DNA from 4 places in the Glutamicibacter sp. NPDC127525 genome. Region 2 is predicted to be linked to each of the others. Evidence: riboswitches for the same ligand, from Rfam matches in the RefSeq annotation. Region 2 holds a riboswitch; each other region holds the start of a gene.
The links. A riboswitch is a leader RNA that binds a small molecule or an ion and turns the genes downstream of it on or off. The one in region 2 is predicted to bind S-adenosylmethionine.
Positions count from the first base shown of each region.

Region 1: linked by a shared signal. The riboswitch ahead of ACFVHU_RS13035 (flavin reductase family protein) and the one ahead of ACFVHU_RS11825 (ABC transporter substrate-binding protein) in region 2 are both predicted to bind S-adenosylmethionine.
Region 3: linked by a shared signal. The riboswitch ahead of ACFVHU_RS14950 (O-acetylhomoserine aminocarboxypropyltransferase/cysteine synthase family protein) and the one ahead of ACFVHU_RS11825 (ABC transporter substrate-binding protein) in region 2 are both predicted to bind S-adenosylmethionine.
Region 4: linked by a shared signal. The riboswitch ahead of ACFVHU_RS14435 (hypothetical protein) and the one ahead of ACFVHU_RS11825 (ABC transporter substrate-binding protein) in region 2 are both predicted to bind S-adenosylmethionine.

Region 1 is NZ_JBHXVN010000005.1:134,717-138,551, reverse strand. It holds gene ACFVHU_RS13045 (hypothetical protein) at 1-157, opposite strand, end outside; gene ACFVHU_RS13040 (DUF4913 domain-containing protein) at 368-844, opposite strand; gene ACFVHU_RS13035 (flavin reductase family protein) at 1,276-1,776, opposite strand; SAM riboswitch class IV at 1,871-1,987, opposite strand; gene ACFVHU_RS13030 (long-chain-fatty-acid--CoA ligase) at 2,364-3,835, shown strand, end outside.
Region 2 is NZ_JBHXVN010000004.1:314,837-318,671, forward strand. It holds gene ACFVHU_RS11820 (ABC transporter permease) at 1-240, opposite strand, end outside; gene ACFVHU_RS11825 (ABC transporter substrate-binding protein) at 252-1,883, opposite strand; SAM riboswitch class I at 2,007-2,098, opposite strand; gene ACFVHU_RS11830 (NAD(P)H-binding protein) at 2,384-3,247, shown strand; gene ggt (gamma-glutamyltransferase) at 3,463-3,835, shown strand, end outside.
Region 3 is NZ_JBHXVN010000006.1:170,317-174,151, reverse strand. It holds gene ACFVHU_RS14955 (cystathionine gamma-synthase) at 1-1,076, opposite strand, end outside; gene ACFVHU_RS14950 (O-acetylhomoserine aminocarboxypropyltransferase/cysteine synthase family protein) at 1,073-2,386, opposite strand; SAM riboswitch class I at 2,475-2,565, opposite strand; gene ACFVHU_RS14945 (LysR family transcriptional regulator) at 2,797-3,738, opposite strand.
Region 4 is NZ_JBHXVN010000006.1:52,085-55,919, forward strand. It holds gene ACFVHU_RS14425 (LOG family protein) at 1-162, shown strand, start outside; gene ACFVHU_RS14430 (VIT1/CCC1 transporter family protein) at 226-1,329, opposite strand; gene ACFVHU_RS14435 (hypothetical protein) at 1,385-1,651, opposite strand; SAM riboswitch class IV at 1,668-1,781, opposite strand; gene ACFVHU_RS14440 (DinB family protein) at 1,849-2,436, opposite strand; gene ACFVHU_RS14445 (helix-turn-helix domain-containing protein) at 2,573-3,139, shown strand; gene ACFVHU_RS14450 (hypothetical protein) at 3,277-3,693, shown strand.

The DNA.
Region 1 (3,835 bases), on a different contig from region 2:
CCGTGGTAAAGCCAAAGAAGGCAACTAGTGCCTCTGGCATTACAGCGGATGCTACCAGAAGGATGGTGAGTGACGCCGTGACTGCCGCAAGTACGATGATCCCTTTTCCTGCCGAGATCGCTTGGACCGTGCTCTTTTCTGAGGTAACGCTTGACATATTTTTCCTTTTGATTGAGGCCCTGTGGAAACACGAAGAATCGCATTTTCACATGCCCTGAGTTATTGCTCCTAACTTCCAAGTTCCATTCGCCAAATGAGATTTGGCGCTGAAAATTGATGCGCAGGAGCTTTGCACGACCGAAGTCAAGATCGACTACAAGATCCGTCTCTGATCAGTCGTAGTTACTATATCAAAGAAACTTACCCACTAGAATAAATATTTTTTTGGAGGTTCAACAACTGGAAGGTGGATTTGACGTTGGTCAGGGAACAAGCCCTCCGGCGGCGCTGCATAAGGCAACGGCTGCCCTTTTTTGGACTTGTTTTCGTCGGTGTCCGCTGCCGAGGAAAACGGCCCATCCGGGTCCAGCAAGACCGCCATATGGTGGTCCGCGTGGTCACGCCACCACACGCTCATGCCGGTGCTGGGGTCCATGCGCAGATGTTCCCAGGAACGCCACAGCGCTTCCAGACGGATCACTGCCTCGTCATATTCCCACCACCGGGCAGCCCAGACCCGCGACCGGCCGTTGATCGCCCGGCGATAGACATTGCGCAGGTACTCACGGACAAACTCATCAACGGAACCGTAGTAAAGGGTTTCCTCCGGTTCAGCCTCGCCCTCGTCGTCTTGGGCTTCTTCGGCTGCCTCGTTGGCCTCCACCTGTTCGGTCACGGCGGCCACGGCCGCCTGGACAGCTCGCTGCCTGAGGGATTCCAAGAGCTCCTCAGTTAGGGCTTCATCAACCGCGGCCGTGGCCACGTTATTGATTTGCTTACGAACCGAGGCCGGTCCAGCGTGCAGCGAGGATCCATGAGCTACCTGCGCGGTTCTGTTCGACAGCCCAGGCGGGTGGCGGATATGGCGAGTTCAAGGTTTCTCGCGACAGATACTTTGATGACGAGGTTATCGCCAAATGCCTGGGGCAGCTGGCCCAAGATGGCAGGCCATGAGATTGCCAGCCATCTTGCCACGTCTTCAGGGTGGCGAGAGAGAACGGGCATTGCCGGTGTCGAGGGCTGCGGGGAACGGCTCAACCCGCCTAACCGGAATTCAAAAAGCTCCGGCCAGATCGATGATTTGATCTGGCCGGAGCTTTGGAAGATGCGAAGCGCTTATACGAGCTCAGGAATCGGCAGCGAATGGAACCGCGAATCATGGAAGATCTGTGGCGAGTGCTCGGAGGTGCGGTGCCCGTGGACTTCCATCAGGACTACCCAGTGATCCCCCGCTTCGACCTCGTTGTAGATCGAAGTCTCCAGCCACAACGTGGAGTCGTTGACGAAGAGCGCGCCCTGATCCGAGGAATAGGTATCGATTCCGCGGAACCGGTCGCCATTTTTCGACGCAATCTGAGCGCAGACACCATCATTGCGTTCGCTCAGCACTGAGACGCCAATGCGGCCAGCTTCGCGCAGCTTTGGCCAAGTGTTCGAGGACTTCTGCACGGCGAACATCACCAGTGCAGGTTCAAGGGAAACTCCCACGGTAAACGATGAAGCGACAATTCCGGTCTTCACGCCATCCAGTTCTGCACAGAGGGCGGCTACCCCTGATGGATGCTGAGCGAAAACCTTGCGCAGGGTCAACGGGTCAAGTTCAAGATTCAATGACATGGCTCGATTCCTTTGGGTCTTGCCCACCGCGCAGTAGCCTGCAAGCATTGGCTTCTCGTTACTCGAAGCCGCTTGGGCTGAAGTTCCGCGCCGTGTGCGGTACTTGTTCCAGCACATTTTGTGTGGAACCGAATCCTCACCTGGAGCACCCCACTACCGTTGAGAGGGTTGCCGATCAGCAAGCCAGGGCTTATAGCTGATGCTCTTGATTCTGTTTAAAACGATATGGCTCATGACGAACAGCCGTCAAACATTTCACTTCGCAAATCGCAATATTCGACGCAATATTCGATCCAAGGCCCCGCCAGAAGTCCTTGGGCAGTCTTTTATTCGCCATACGCCGCGCTTCTTGAACGCTTCGGCCCCATGATCGCAGCAGGCTTCCGCCGCTCTTGATTCGGCAGAACACTAACTCCTCCCCTGGGCTCGGGGCCCTGGCGCGAATTCCCTACCGCCCACCGTAATGAAACTTGGTTTCCCGGCATGACGCTGAGGTTCATGCCACTATTGGTCATGGAGTGCATTGAGTCACACTCCTGCTTATTGTTCTCCGTAACCATCGATGACGATTGAGGAATAGCCACACCATGGTAGAGATTCAGGCAAACCATTCAGAATTGACCCCACTGCGTTTCTTGGAACGCACAGCCGAGGCCTATCCGAAGAAGACCGCCGTCATCCATGGAACTCGCAGCTTCTCCTATGAAGAATTCGAAGCACGGGTGCACCGCTTTGCCCAGGCGCTGAAGGCTCGCATTGAGCCGGGCGACCGCGTGGCCGTGCTGGCACCGAATACTCCCGAAATGCTCATGGCGCATTACGCCGTACCGCTGGCAGGCGCAGTCCTCGTTGCCCTGAACACCCGACTCTCGGCCCACGAGCTGCAATACATCATTGATCATTCTGCTGCCAAGCTGATGCTTGCCGACACAGAGCTGTTGGAGAACACGAAGACCCTGCGCCGCGAGAACCCAACGCTGGAGGCGCTCATCGAGATCGCCGATGACCAGTACGCCGGAGAACGTCCGGACGTGCCCGTGGACGCCACCTTGGACGAGCTAATCGCACAAGCCTCGGATGAAAGACTTCCCTACGCCATCGCCGATGAGCGGGCTCCGATCACTCTCAATTACACGTCGGGCACCACCGGCAAGCCGAAGGGCGTGCTCTACTCGCACCGCGGCAGCTACCTGAACTCGTTGGGCGAAGCGCACCACCAGGGCTTCACCGCCAAGACCCGCTACTTGTGGACCCTGCCGATGTTCCACTGCAACGGCTGGTGCACTCCATGGGCCGTCACCGCAGCGGGAGGAACGCACCTGTGCCTGCGCGGCGTGCGCGAAGATTCCGTTTGGGATGCCATCGAGGATCTTGGAACCACCCACTTGTGCGGCGCTCCGACCGTCTGCTCCATCATCGCCGACTCCACCCGCGCCCACCAGCTCGATGCGCCACTGCGCATCACCACCGCAGGAGCTCCCCCGTCCCCGGCAATCATCTCCAAGCTGCAGAAGCTGGGCATCGAGGTAGTCCATGTATATGGCCTCACCGAGGTATACGGACCGTACACGGTGTGCGAGTACCAGGATGAGTGGGATGCCCTCGATGGCCCGGACCGGGCCGCGAAGCTCGCCCGCCAAGGCGTTGGCATGATTACCGCCGAGTCCGCACGCATTGTTGACGAGAACATGAACGATGTCCCGGCGGATGGACAGACCATGGGCGAAATCGTGCTGCGCGGCAATAACGTCATGATCGGCTACTACCGCGATGAAGCGGCCACTACCCAAGCTTTCCATGGCGGCTGGTTCCACACCGGCGATCTGGGTGTCATGCACCCGGATGGCTACATCCAGGTGCGCGACCGGGCCAAGGACATCATCATTTCCGGCGGCGAGAACATCTCCACCATCGAGGTGGAGCAAGCCCTCGCCTCGCACCCAGAGGTGCTGGACCTGGCCGTCATCGGCATCGCGGACGAGAAATGGGGCGAGCGTCCGGTGGCATATGTCATCCGCGCCAGCGGATCCTCCCTGGACGCGCAAACGCTGATTGAATT
Region 2 (3,835 bases):
TCCGAGATCTCCGCGAAGCAATCCCAGCAGCTGCGTGAAGTACTGCACGAAGACCGGCTGGTCGTATCCGTAGTACGCCTTCATCTGTGCAATGGTGGCCGGATCCGCGGCTGAGTCAGTGCTCAGGAAGATCGTGACCGGGTCATTCGGCAAGGCCTGCACAGCGATGAAAACCGCCGTGTAGGCCAGCCAAATGACCAATATTGCCTGTCCCAATCGTTTTGCGATGTAAATGCCCATGAGCTCGGTTCCTAGCCGTCGTTCTTCCAAGCACCTTGGAAGATTGGTGCGGTACCGGAAGTGAATTCAACGTTGGCGGAGTTATTGGCCCCATAGACCTGAACTTCGTCCCAAAGAATCAAGGTCAAGGCTTGGTCAAGCACCAGGGTACGCTGTTCTTCTTCCACCAACTTCAGGTGCTCTTCTTCGGTGGTTGCTGACTGCTCTTCGGCGAAAAGCTTGTTCAGTTCAGGATCGGCGCGAAGTGTCTGATTGTTGTTCGCAGTTGCGTAGACCGGGCCCAGTCCGCCGTATGCGAACTGGCGGGTGCCGAAGAACTCCACTTTGTCGTCGACAAGCGCGTTGGTCAGGAAAGTATTGTCCGCCGCGCGGTTGACCAGCTGGACGCCAATCTCTCGCCATTGCTGTTCAATCAGTTCGAACGCTGGCTTGATGACCACGGAGTTATTGGAGGTGGAGACCGTTACTTCCAGTTTCTTTCCGTCCTTCTCGCGAATGCCATCCGCGCCCGGCTTCCAACCGGCTTCATCCAATAATTGCTTGGCCTTTTCTGGGTTGTACGCCAGTTCGGAAGATAGGTCTACGAAACCTGGAGCCTTATGGTTCAGGATCGATCCGGAGATGACGTAGCTATCCGAGAGAACGGTTTCCTTAATGGCCTGGCGGTCGATTGCAATCTGCAGCGCTTGGCGGACTTTGACGTCTTCAAGCTTTCCCGAGCCAACACGTACTGCTGCGTGGTTGGTGGTCAGGTCTACGCCTTCAGCAGCTAACACCTTGCCACCGTTGGTACCCAGCACTTGTTCATCCACCGGTTGCAAGCCTCGGACGAGATCTACCTGCGCGGACTGAACTGCCCCGGCACGGCTAGCTACCTCAGGAAGGTATTTGATAACCAAGGTATCCAGGTATGCATCGCCCTGGTTAGAGGCAGATTCTGGTGCCCAAGCGTAGTCATCGCGGCTGGTGAAAACCACTTCTTCATCAGGCTTTTCCGATTCAAAGACAAACGGTCCGGAACCAACAATCTTGGAGATCGAGGACTGCGCGGCGTTATCCAGTTCAAGGGTTTTCGGGGACACCAATCCAGCAGTTACTGAAGAAGTCGCCCGAAGGAAATTGGCATCCGGACGCTTGAGCGTGACCTTGACCTTGTTGTCCCCAACGACCTCTGCCGACTTGTAGGCGGCAAAGTCAACGTTCGGTGCAATCTGAGCTTCCTTGATGCCCTGACCCAGCGCGTCCAGGTTCAGTTTCACGGCTTTGGCATCCAGTTTGGATCCGTCTGAGAAGGTGACTCCGTCGCGAATGGTGAACGTGAACTCGGTCTTGGCATCGTTGGCTTCGAATCCGCTGGCGATCCAGCCAACCAGCTTGCCAGCTTCCACGTCGTAGTAGGTCAGGCGATCAAGGACGGAATTCAGTACGTTGGCCTTCTCATAGAAACGCGCTGCCTGAGTCTGCCAATTGTTGATGGGGGTAACTTCAGCAAAAGTGAAGGTACCGCCTTCTACTGGTTCCCCTGGATCGGCTGCTGCTTCAGCGGCGCCAGTAGTATTGGCGTTGTTTCCGCATGCAGTGAGTGACAAGCCCAGAACGGCAAGGATTGCAGTGGCCTTCAGGCCAAAATGTGCTGTACGCATGGTTACAGATGTCCTCTCGGTTGGTGCCCCGAGGATTACGCATAGATTCCCTGTACGTTCTGCCTTGATTCCGGGACTACCCACGGCGAGTTTCTTCCGGCAGACCGTTGAGAAATTTAGCAATCTCCATCGGTCCTGGCCTTAGCACCGCTCCCGTTTACGGGTGGTTGCTGCGACTTCAACGAGCCAGGTCTCTCGGTCGCTCTGGATGGGGTGTCCGGCTGTACCGGCCGAACAGTTCAAGTCTGCAACCCCTGAATTCAGCAGACAAGCGTTACGTAAGCAGGGGTCATGAAGTCGCAGAACGCGTCCTGAAACAGCCGATACACGTCATGCTGCGCGTCATAAAATGCAATGCGCCGGACATAAAACGCTTTGTGACGCCAACTGTGGACAGATCCATGCGAATCCTTGCTTAATCGGCATTCCCATTCGATGGTTCCGGGAATTACCTCACGTCCTCGCCGGTTGTAGCAGATGCAGACCAACGAGAGGACCCCATGAAGATCGCAATTACCGGTGCCACCGGACAGCTTGGAAATCTAGTCATCGACGCGCTGCTTGCGCGCGGGGCGAATGCCGCTGATCTGGTCGCCATTGGCCGCTCCGAGCAGAAGCTGGAACCACTGGCAGGCAAAGGCCTGGAAACCCGCGTTGCCGATTACAACGCCCAGCCAACTCTCGTGTCCGCACTCGAAGGCATAGACAAGCTGCTGCTGATTTCGGCCAGCGAGGTGGGCCAGCGCGTTGCCCAGCATGAGAACGTCATCAACGCGGCCAAGCACGTGGATGTCTCGCTGATCGCCTACACCTCAATTGCCAACGCCCTGTCCGGCGGCATGAAGCTCGCCGACGAGCACATCGCCACCGAACGGCTGCTGGCCGGATCCGGCATCGACTACGTGCTGTTGCGCAATGGATGGTACATCGAGAACTACACCGACCAGCTGATGGGCTACCTCAACAGCGGCACGGTGCTCGGTGCCGCCGGCGATGGCAAGATCAGCGCTGCCGCCCGTGCAGACTATGCGGATGCCGCTGCGGCCGTGCTGCTTTCCGAGGAGGACCAGAACGGCAGGATCTACGAGCTGGGCAGCGATAAGCCATTCACCCTCGCCCAGCTTGCTGGCGCGGTTGGCGCTGCCGCCGGCCAGGACATCGCCTACCAGGAAATGGATCCAGGGCAACTGGAAAAGATCTACGCTGATGCCGGCGTCCCCGGACCGTTCGCGCACATCCTCGTCGATACCGACATGCGCATTCGAGAAGGAGCGCTGGAAGTGGACTCCGGGGAGCTGGCTCAGCTGATCGGCCGCGCCCCGGCTTCCTTGGGCAAAGTCATCAAGGACAACCTGGACAAGTAGCCCAGGTGCACTAGGGTTCCAGCGGGCAGGCATTGGCGGCGATCGAGGCCGCGGTGCCTGCCCGCCGCTTTAACGCGTCACAACCCGGAATATTCGCGCGGCAATGCCGAAATTGCCGCGCAAACCCATGGTGCTGCGTGTCACAACCGCGCGGCGAGTTCCCGCTCCCGTAAATTTGCGCATACTTCATCCCCACCTGCAGAGGAGATCAAAGCATGCCACGAGTACGTTTAAGATCAGTTGCCTGCGCGGCAGCCATCGCCTTGGGCCTGGGAGCTTTCTCAGCGCTTCCGGCGAGCGCCGAACCACGGCACACCCAGAAGGACCCGACCGCCATCGGCACTGGAGGCGCAGTCTCGTCGGTCGATCCGGAAGCCACCGCTGCCGGCATCGAAATCCTGCGCAAGGGAGGCAACGCTGTCGATGCGGCTGTGGCAACCGCGGCGGCACTGGGCGTCACCGAACCCTATAGCGCAGGCATTGGCGGCGGCGGATACTTCATGCACTACGATGCGAAGTCGGGCAAGGTCAGCACCATCGACGGCCGCGAAACCGCACCGGCAGGCATTGCGCATGATGCATTCATCG
Region 3 (3,835 bases), on a different contig from region 2:
ATTTCCAGCTCGGTGCCGATCAGCGAAGCGTGGGTCATTTCGCGCGGATAGCAGACCAGGGATTCCACCCCGCCCAGGGACACCGAGAGCTGGAAGTACTCCATGGATTGGGCGAAGGCGCGGGCGGCGGCTTCATCGGAGAGCTGCAATGAGAGGATCCCGCCAAAGCCGCGGCCGGCCGCGGACTGGGACTTGGCCAGCTCGTGGCCCGGATGGCGTTCCAGCCCCGGGTAGTAGACGCGAGTGACCTCGGGCTGGTCATCGAGCCAGCGGGCCAGGGTGGAGGCGGTAGCCCCGTGGCGTTCCATGCGCAGGCCCAAGGTCTTCAAGCCGCGGGCGGCCAGGTAGGAATCCTGCGGTCCGGAGACCGCGCCCCCGGCAAACTGCTGGTAGCCCACGGCTTCGGCCAGGCTCTGCCCGCGGTGCAGGTGATCGGCCACGATGACGGCCCCGCCGAGCACATCGGAGTGCCCGCCGATGTACTTGGTGGTGGAATGGACCACCGCGTGGGCGCCGAAATCCAGCGGGCGCTGCAGATACGGGGTAGCGAAGGTATTGTCCACCACCAGCAGGGCGCCGTGCTCGCGGGCGATGGCAGCCCAGCCGGCCAGATCGGCGATGCCCAGCAGCGGGTTGGAGGGGGTCTCCACCCAGAGCAGCGCGGTGTTCGGGCACACCGCGGCGCGCACCGCATCCAGGTTGGTGATGTCCACCGCGGAAGAGGTGATCCCCCATTTGCTGTGCAGCTTGGAGATCAGCCGGTTGGTGCCGCCGTAGCCGTCGGCACCCAGCACGATGTGATCGCCTGGCGCCAGTACTGCGCGCAGCAGCGCGTCTTCGGCCGCGATCCCCGAGGCGAAGGAGAAGCCGGCGGTGCCGCCTTCCAGCGCGGTGAGCTGGGATTCGAACCCGTTGCGGGTCGGGTTGGAGCCGCGCGAGTATTCGTGCCCGGCGCGCAGCACGTTGATGCCGTCCTGGATGAAGGTGCTGGTCTGGTAGATCGGCGGGATCACCGCACCGGTGTGCGGGTCCTTGTGCTGGCCGGCGTGCACGGCGAGGGTGTTGAAGCCGCTCATGCGAAACTCACTTCCTTGGTGTCGGCGGTGGCCTGGGCTGCGGCCAATGCAAGGTCCAGCGATTGGGTGATATCTGCGAGCAGATCGGCGGGGTCTTCCAGACCGACCGACAGACGCAGGGTGGAGGTGTTCAGGCCCGCGGCCACCAGCTGCTGCTCGGAGAGCCGGCAGTGCGTCATGGTGGCCGGGTGGGAGACCATGGTGCGGGTGTCCCCCACATTCGCGGCCAGGGAAATCAGCTTGAGCCCGTCGATCACCGGGGAAACCAGCGATGGGTGGGCCAGCTCGATGGCCAGCACGCAGCCGGTGCCCTTGGGCGTGAGCGTCCGGGCCAGCTCGTGGCTCGGGTGGCCGGGCAGGGACGGGTGGTGGATGGCCGCGATGCCCGGGTGCTCTAAGAGCTTTTCGATCAGGGTGGTGACGCTGCGCTGCACGTGGGCGGCACGCACCGGCAGGGTCTCGATTCCGGCCAGGATTCCCTGGGCGCTGGCCGGGGCCAGGGTCGGGCCCAGATCGTGCAGGAATTTGGAACGCACCAGCATCGCGTAGGCGGCCGGTCCGTGGCGCTCAAGCAGCGAGGTGTTGTTCAGCCGCACCCGCGGGGCGGCGATCTGCGGCCAGCGGGCGGCATCGGAGAAGTCGAATTTCCCCGAGTCCACGACGACCCCGCCGAGCACCGAGCCGTGCCCGGCCAGGCCCTTGGTGGCCGAGTGCACCACGATGTCGGCACCCAAATCCAGAGGCCGAATATTCAGCGGGGTGGCCAGGGTATTGTCGACCACCACCGGGATGTTGTGCTCGTGGGCGATGGCCGCGATGGCGGGCAGGTCGGCCACGGTGCACAGCGGGTTGGAGACGGACTCCAGGAAGAACGCCCGGGTGTCCGACTCAATGGCAGCGGCCCAGGCGGACGGATCGGCCTGGTCGACAAAGCTGATGCGGATGCCGAAGTCCGCGAAGGTGTCGGTGAACAGGTCCACGGTGCCGCCGTAGAGCGAGGAAGAGGCCACAATGTGCTTGGGTCCCTGGGTCAGGGCCAGCAGGGACAGGGCCACGGCGGCTTGCCCGGTGGCGGTGGCCACCGCGTGGGCCCCGCCTTCCAAGGCGGCTACGCGCTGCTCGAGAATCGAAACGGTCGGGTTGCCGGTGCGCGAATAGGTGAAGCCGGCCTGGCGCAGGGCGAACTTCTCGATCGCTTCGGCATGCGATTGGAATTGGTAGGCCGCGGAATTGTGCAGTGGTGGCAGCATCGGGCGGAAGTCTCCGCTCGGGCGGTACCCTGCGTGGACCGCGTCGGTTTCCTGGCTCATGGCTCCTCCTCGATTCTCTGCGAGGGAGTGCACCGATTGGCATCGTGCGGCGGCACGAAGCACAGTACGCAAAAACGCGTTCGGAACTGCTCCATCGTTCCTGGCGGTAGCACCTTTCGGTTTCCCGATGGTTGCTGCGACGTCTTCGAGCCAGATCTCTCAGCCGCTCTTGATGGTTTGTTGTTCTTCCATGGTTGGCTATCCGCCGCAAACGGTGCAAGCGGTATCCGGCGCCCGGCTTCATACAAGGCCGCCACGCTTCATATGTCGTCGCCTTGTCATGATGACGCGGGGGCCTGAACCTTTTTATGACGCGCAGAATTGAGAAAAACCGCATGGTTTCGCGGTTTTTCCTGGAGTTTGTGACGATGTGCCGGTACTCGATGACCGGGCGTTACGCTGCTGGTGGCTCAGCCGAGCACTTCTACCCCGAAGCTGGCGACCACCGTGCGGACTTCTTGCAGGTAGCGCTGGGCCTGGTCGGTGAGCGGGATGGCGGCGTGGTCAATCCAGCCAATCTCGATGCGCTCCTCGATGGCCAGCGGGATGGCCACGATGGAGGGATCGAGCTCGTCGCTGATGATGCCGGTGGAGATCGTGTACCCGCCCAAGCCGATCATCAGGTTGAAGATGGTGGCGCGGTCCGAGACCTGGATTTCACGTTGGCTGGAGCGCGTGGAGAGCACCTCCTCGGCGAAGTAGAAGGAATTATTCGCGCCCTGGTCGAAAGTCAGCCGCGGAAGGTCTTCCAGGTCTTCGAGCGTGACCTGGGTCCGCGTGGACAGCGGGTTGCTGCGCGAGATGAAAATGTGCGGATCGGCCAGGAACAGCGGGTGGAAGACCAGCCGGGATTCGCGCAGCAGCTTGTCGATGACCTTCCGGTTGAAGTCGTTGCGGTACAGGATCCCGATGTCGCTGCGCAGCGTGCGCACGTCCTCGATGATTTCTTCGGTGCGGGTCTCGCGCAGCGAAAACTGGTACTCCTCGGCCCCGCTGGCCTGCACCATCCTCACGAAAGCGTCTACCGAGAAGGAGTAGTGCTGGGTGGAGACGCCCAGCAGCCGCCGGGCCGAGGGGCGGCCGAGATAGCGATGCTCAAGAAGCTCCACTTGCTCGAGCACCTGCCGGGCGTAGCCGAGGAATTCTGCGCCTTCGGCGGTGAGCGTCACTCCCCTGGCCGAACGCATCAGCAAGGTGCGCCCCACCCGTGATTCAAGCTCCTTCATCGCTGAGGACATGCTGGGCTGTGCGACGTAGATGAGGTCGGCGGCGGCCGAGATTGACCCCTCCGAGGCGACCGCCACAAAATAGCGAAGCTGCTGCAGTGTCAGACCATTCGTTCCCTGAACCATAGCCAGAGTCTATATGAATCCATAGTTATATCGAGTTACCCGATATCAAGAATCTCCCTGCATGATTGACGCATCGACTTCCCCTCGGCCCACCACG
Region 4 (3,835 bases), on a different contig from region 2:
TGGACGAGGGATCTGCCTGCTTGGCCGCTGCTTCAGGCCCTGGCCAAGGACCGTGTCATGGAACAGAAGATTGCTCTGGTGGAAACCGCCGAAGAAGCGATGGAGTTCATCCAGAGCATGCAAACCCTGCGCCGGCGTACCCGGCGGCCGGAGAACAGCTAGAGCACGGCATGGAAAATGCCGGTACAGCCAAAGCTGTACCGGCATTCGATTCGCAGCAGGCTGCTATCCGATGCTGACGTCGAAGATCAGGCCCAAGCAGTAGGTGATGGCCGCTGCGCCCCAGCCGATGGCTAGCTGGCGCAGGCCGCGCTTGAGCGGGGAGGCCCCGGAAAGCAGTCCCACGATCCCTCCGGTGATCATCAGGGCCACGCCCACCAGGACTACCGAGACGATGATCGCGGTCATGCCGGACAGGCCAAGGATATACGGCAGGATCGGCACCACAGCACCGGAAGCAAAGAGGAAGAACGAGGTGGCCGCCGCACCGGTGGCCGAACCCAGCTCCTGGTGCTCCTTCTCAAGTTCTTCGCCGCGACCCTCTGGGTTCAGCGAGAAGTCGGGGTTGCAATCGCAGGTGAACAGGCCCATGCGTTCGGCGGCCCGGTGCTCGGCATCTTCATCGCTCATGCCGCGGGCCTTATAGATTAGCAGCAGCTCGTTGGCGTCCAGATCAAGGTTCGGGGCCGCTGTCAGCGTGACCTGGGTTGGGCGTGAAGCTGTCAGCAGCTCGCGCTGGGAACGCACCGAAACGTATTCGCCAGCTGCCATGGACAGTGCACCGGCCAGCAAGCCGGCAATGCCGGAGAACAGCACGAAGGTCGCTGAAACACCGGTCGCACCGATGCCCATGATCAAAGCGAGATTGGAAACCAGCCCGTCGTTGGCGCCGAAGACCGCAGCACGGAAGTTGCCCGAAAGGCGCGCACGGCCTGCTGTAGCAAGCGCGCGAACGACTTCTTCGTGGACCTGTTCGTCGGCCGCCATCTGCGCGGTGGCGTCCTTGTCATCGCGGTAGGGCGAACTGCTCTCGGAGCGCTGGGCCATGGCCAGGACGAAGACCGAACCGAAATGCAATGCCAGGAAACGCAGCATGGTGCGGCGCAGCGACGGGCGGACTTCCTTGACATGTTCGCCGAGCAGGACGCGCCAGTGGGATTCGTGGCGTGCTTCCGCCTCTGCCAGGCCCAGCAGGATTTGCCGTTCCTGCCCGGTTTTCTTTTCCGCGAGGGCCCGGTAGATGGAGCCTTCTGCGACTTCATCAGCGAGATACTTGCGCCATCGCTGGATCTGCGCTTTGGTAGGTTCGGTTGCTGAGTGCTGTGGCATCGCGAAGATGACTCTCCTGGAACATGGAGTTTCCCAATGAAACCCGTGGATCGGATCAACTACCCAGTTTAGTCAGGGCTCCTGCACTTGGGAATTTGGCAAGACTAAAAGCAAATCGCTTGCCCGCAGGATCTCCGGCGACTGGCACCACCAGCAGCAATTCAGATGTGGCCGGATCGAAGGTCGGCCTGCGGGCGCAACGGGCAATGAGCTGTTCGAGCCTGAGCGGATCTGCAACGTAGCGGGTGCGCCAGCGGCCTTCGGCCTTGAACTGCACTTGGCCGGTCTGGCGGTCGATGACGGGCAGAATCGGATATGCCATGGGACGTCAACTCTCTTGCGAGCTCTTGCCCGTGCACCTGTTGATGCGCGGACCGCTTCCTCATCCGAACCACCCATGAACTTGGGGTTGGTGCGCGGCCAGTCGGAGCTTGGCGCCGCGTCTCGTGAAGCAACATTTCCGATGGTACCGCCGGCGGCAGGGCCCGGTGAAGTCAGAATGCGTAATATGACTGCGGGTCAGCTGCCCGGGGCAAAGGCATCGGCCAGTTGCTGCAGCTTCTCGCGTTGTTCCGCCCATTGCCCAGCGGTGTAATCGGGCAGCAAATCCAGTTGCGCGGTCCAGCCAGCACGGCCATCGAGCTGCTCGCGAATAATGTCCAAATGCCCTGCATGGCGGGAGGTCTCGGCGAGCGCATGGATGAGCAGGTGATCCAAGGTGGTATTCCCGGCTGGCCCCCACCACGGTACCTCTACGGGGCTGTCCAGGGGCAGGGTGCTGATGGCCTCATCGGCGAAGGCGATGGCTTTCCGATAGAGGCCGATCAGCTGTTGCGCGCGCATGTCTGCTGGCGGAAGGAAATCCGCGTCGGGATCATGCGGAGCTATGAACTCGCGAACGTAGCGGTCATTGGCCTTGCGCTTGAGGCAGGTGCCGAAATATTCGTATTCATTGATCGCCAAATGGTGCAGTACACCCAGAATATGGGTGCCCGTAGGGGTGAGCGGGGTGCGGGCCAGGTGCTCGGCGAGGCCTTCTGCCTTGAAGATCGCATTCTCGCGTGCGTCGTTCAGGTACCCGCAGAGCTTGTCCTTGGTGCTGTCCATGGACAGAGTCTAGTGACCGTGGTGGGTCCGCGGTAGGGGCGCCGTGTGTTTACCATTGGTAAACTTGCCCCGCAGGCCTTGAAGCCAAAGTGGTTGCGGTTGTAGTTGCTGCAAAAAACGTCGATGGAGCCAAACGATGAAAACCTTGCCAGTTGAACCAACCGGTGCTGCGATCAACATCGGTGCGAGGCTGCGCGGGGTGCGCCAGACCCAGCGCATGACCATTGACCAGGTCGCCGAGCTATCCGGACTGACCAAAGGTTTCCTCTCACGTGTCGAGCGCGACCTGACCAGCCCTTCGGTTTCGACCCTTTTGCGGTTGTGCGAAGTGCTGGGCATGGAAGTAGGTACCCTCTTCGAGGTTCCAGAAACGAAACTGGTCCGCCTGGAGCAGGCTCCCCGTGTTTCCCTGGGCGGCGACGGCATCACGGAGCAGCTGGTTACGCCACGCAGCGAGAAGCGGGTGCAGATGATTCGCGCTGAGATTGCGCCCAAGGGCACCGGTGAAGCAGAACTGTATTCGGTGGATTGCGAGCTGGAAGTGCTGCACGTGATCGCGGGAAAATTCATCCTGGTATTGCCAGATCAGCGCGTAGAACTCGAAGCAGGCGATACGATAACCTTCCCCGGGCGTGAACCGCATAGCTGGGAAAACGATTCTGATGAGGTAGCTGTGGTTACCTGGACGCTGATCCTCTCATGACGCCAAGCCCATGCGCCTGCTGCCAGGGCACGGCATGAGCGGTGCGGCTGCGCGTTCGTCTGCGGGGAGATGAACCGCGTATTCTAGGAACGATGCGTTGTTTCGGGGCGCTCGGAACGATGAGTGATGGGAGAGGCGTGAGGACAGGCGAACCAACCGCTGCGCAAGATCAACTGCGCAGTATCAGCTGGTGGGCTTCGATACTTTTCGGCGTTCTTATTGGCACCACCTTGACCTGGATCCGCACCCAACGCAATTTCTTCTTCATTGGCGCAGCGATTCTGGCCGTCGTCATTGTCACCATTGGCGTGCGAACGATTCGCCGACGTGCACGCTTCCCGCTGATGGCGCAGGCGCGCACCTCGTGGGCGTATGTGCTGTGGACAGGTGTCCTGCTGGTCCTGGCCGGACCGATCCAGCTGGTGTACGTAGCTGATGACCTTTCCGAACTGACTATCAAATCGCTGGTCATGTCCGCAGGCTTCTGCCTGGGCATTCACGAGGTCGACCGCGCGCTGGTGAAAGCCAGCAAGAAGCGCTCCGGCGAGGCCTAGCCTCCTGATTTGGGCAAAATAGCCTGAAATGTAGTCAAAACATCCAGCGCCAAGCACTTCCTGTGCCACGGTGATACAGTGGCGCAAGGAATTTCGGTGGATGCCCAATTCCCCAGAGGCATCTTCCCAATGGCCGCAATGG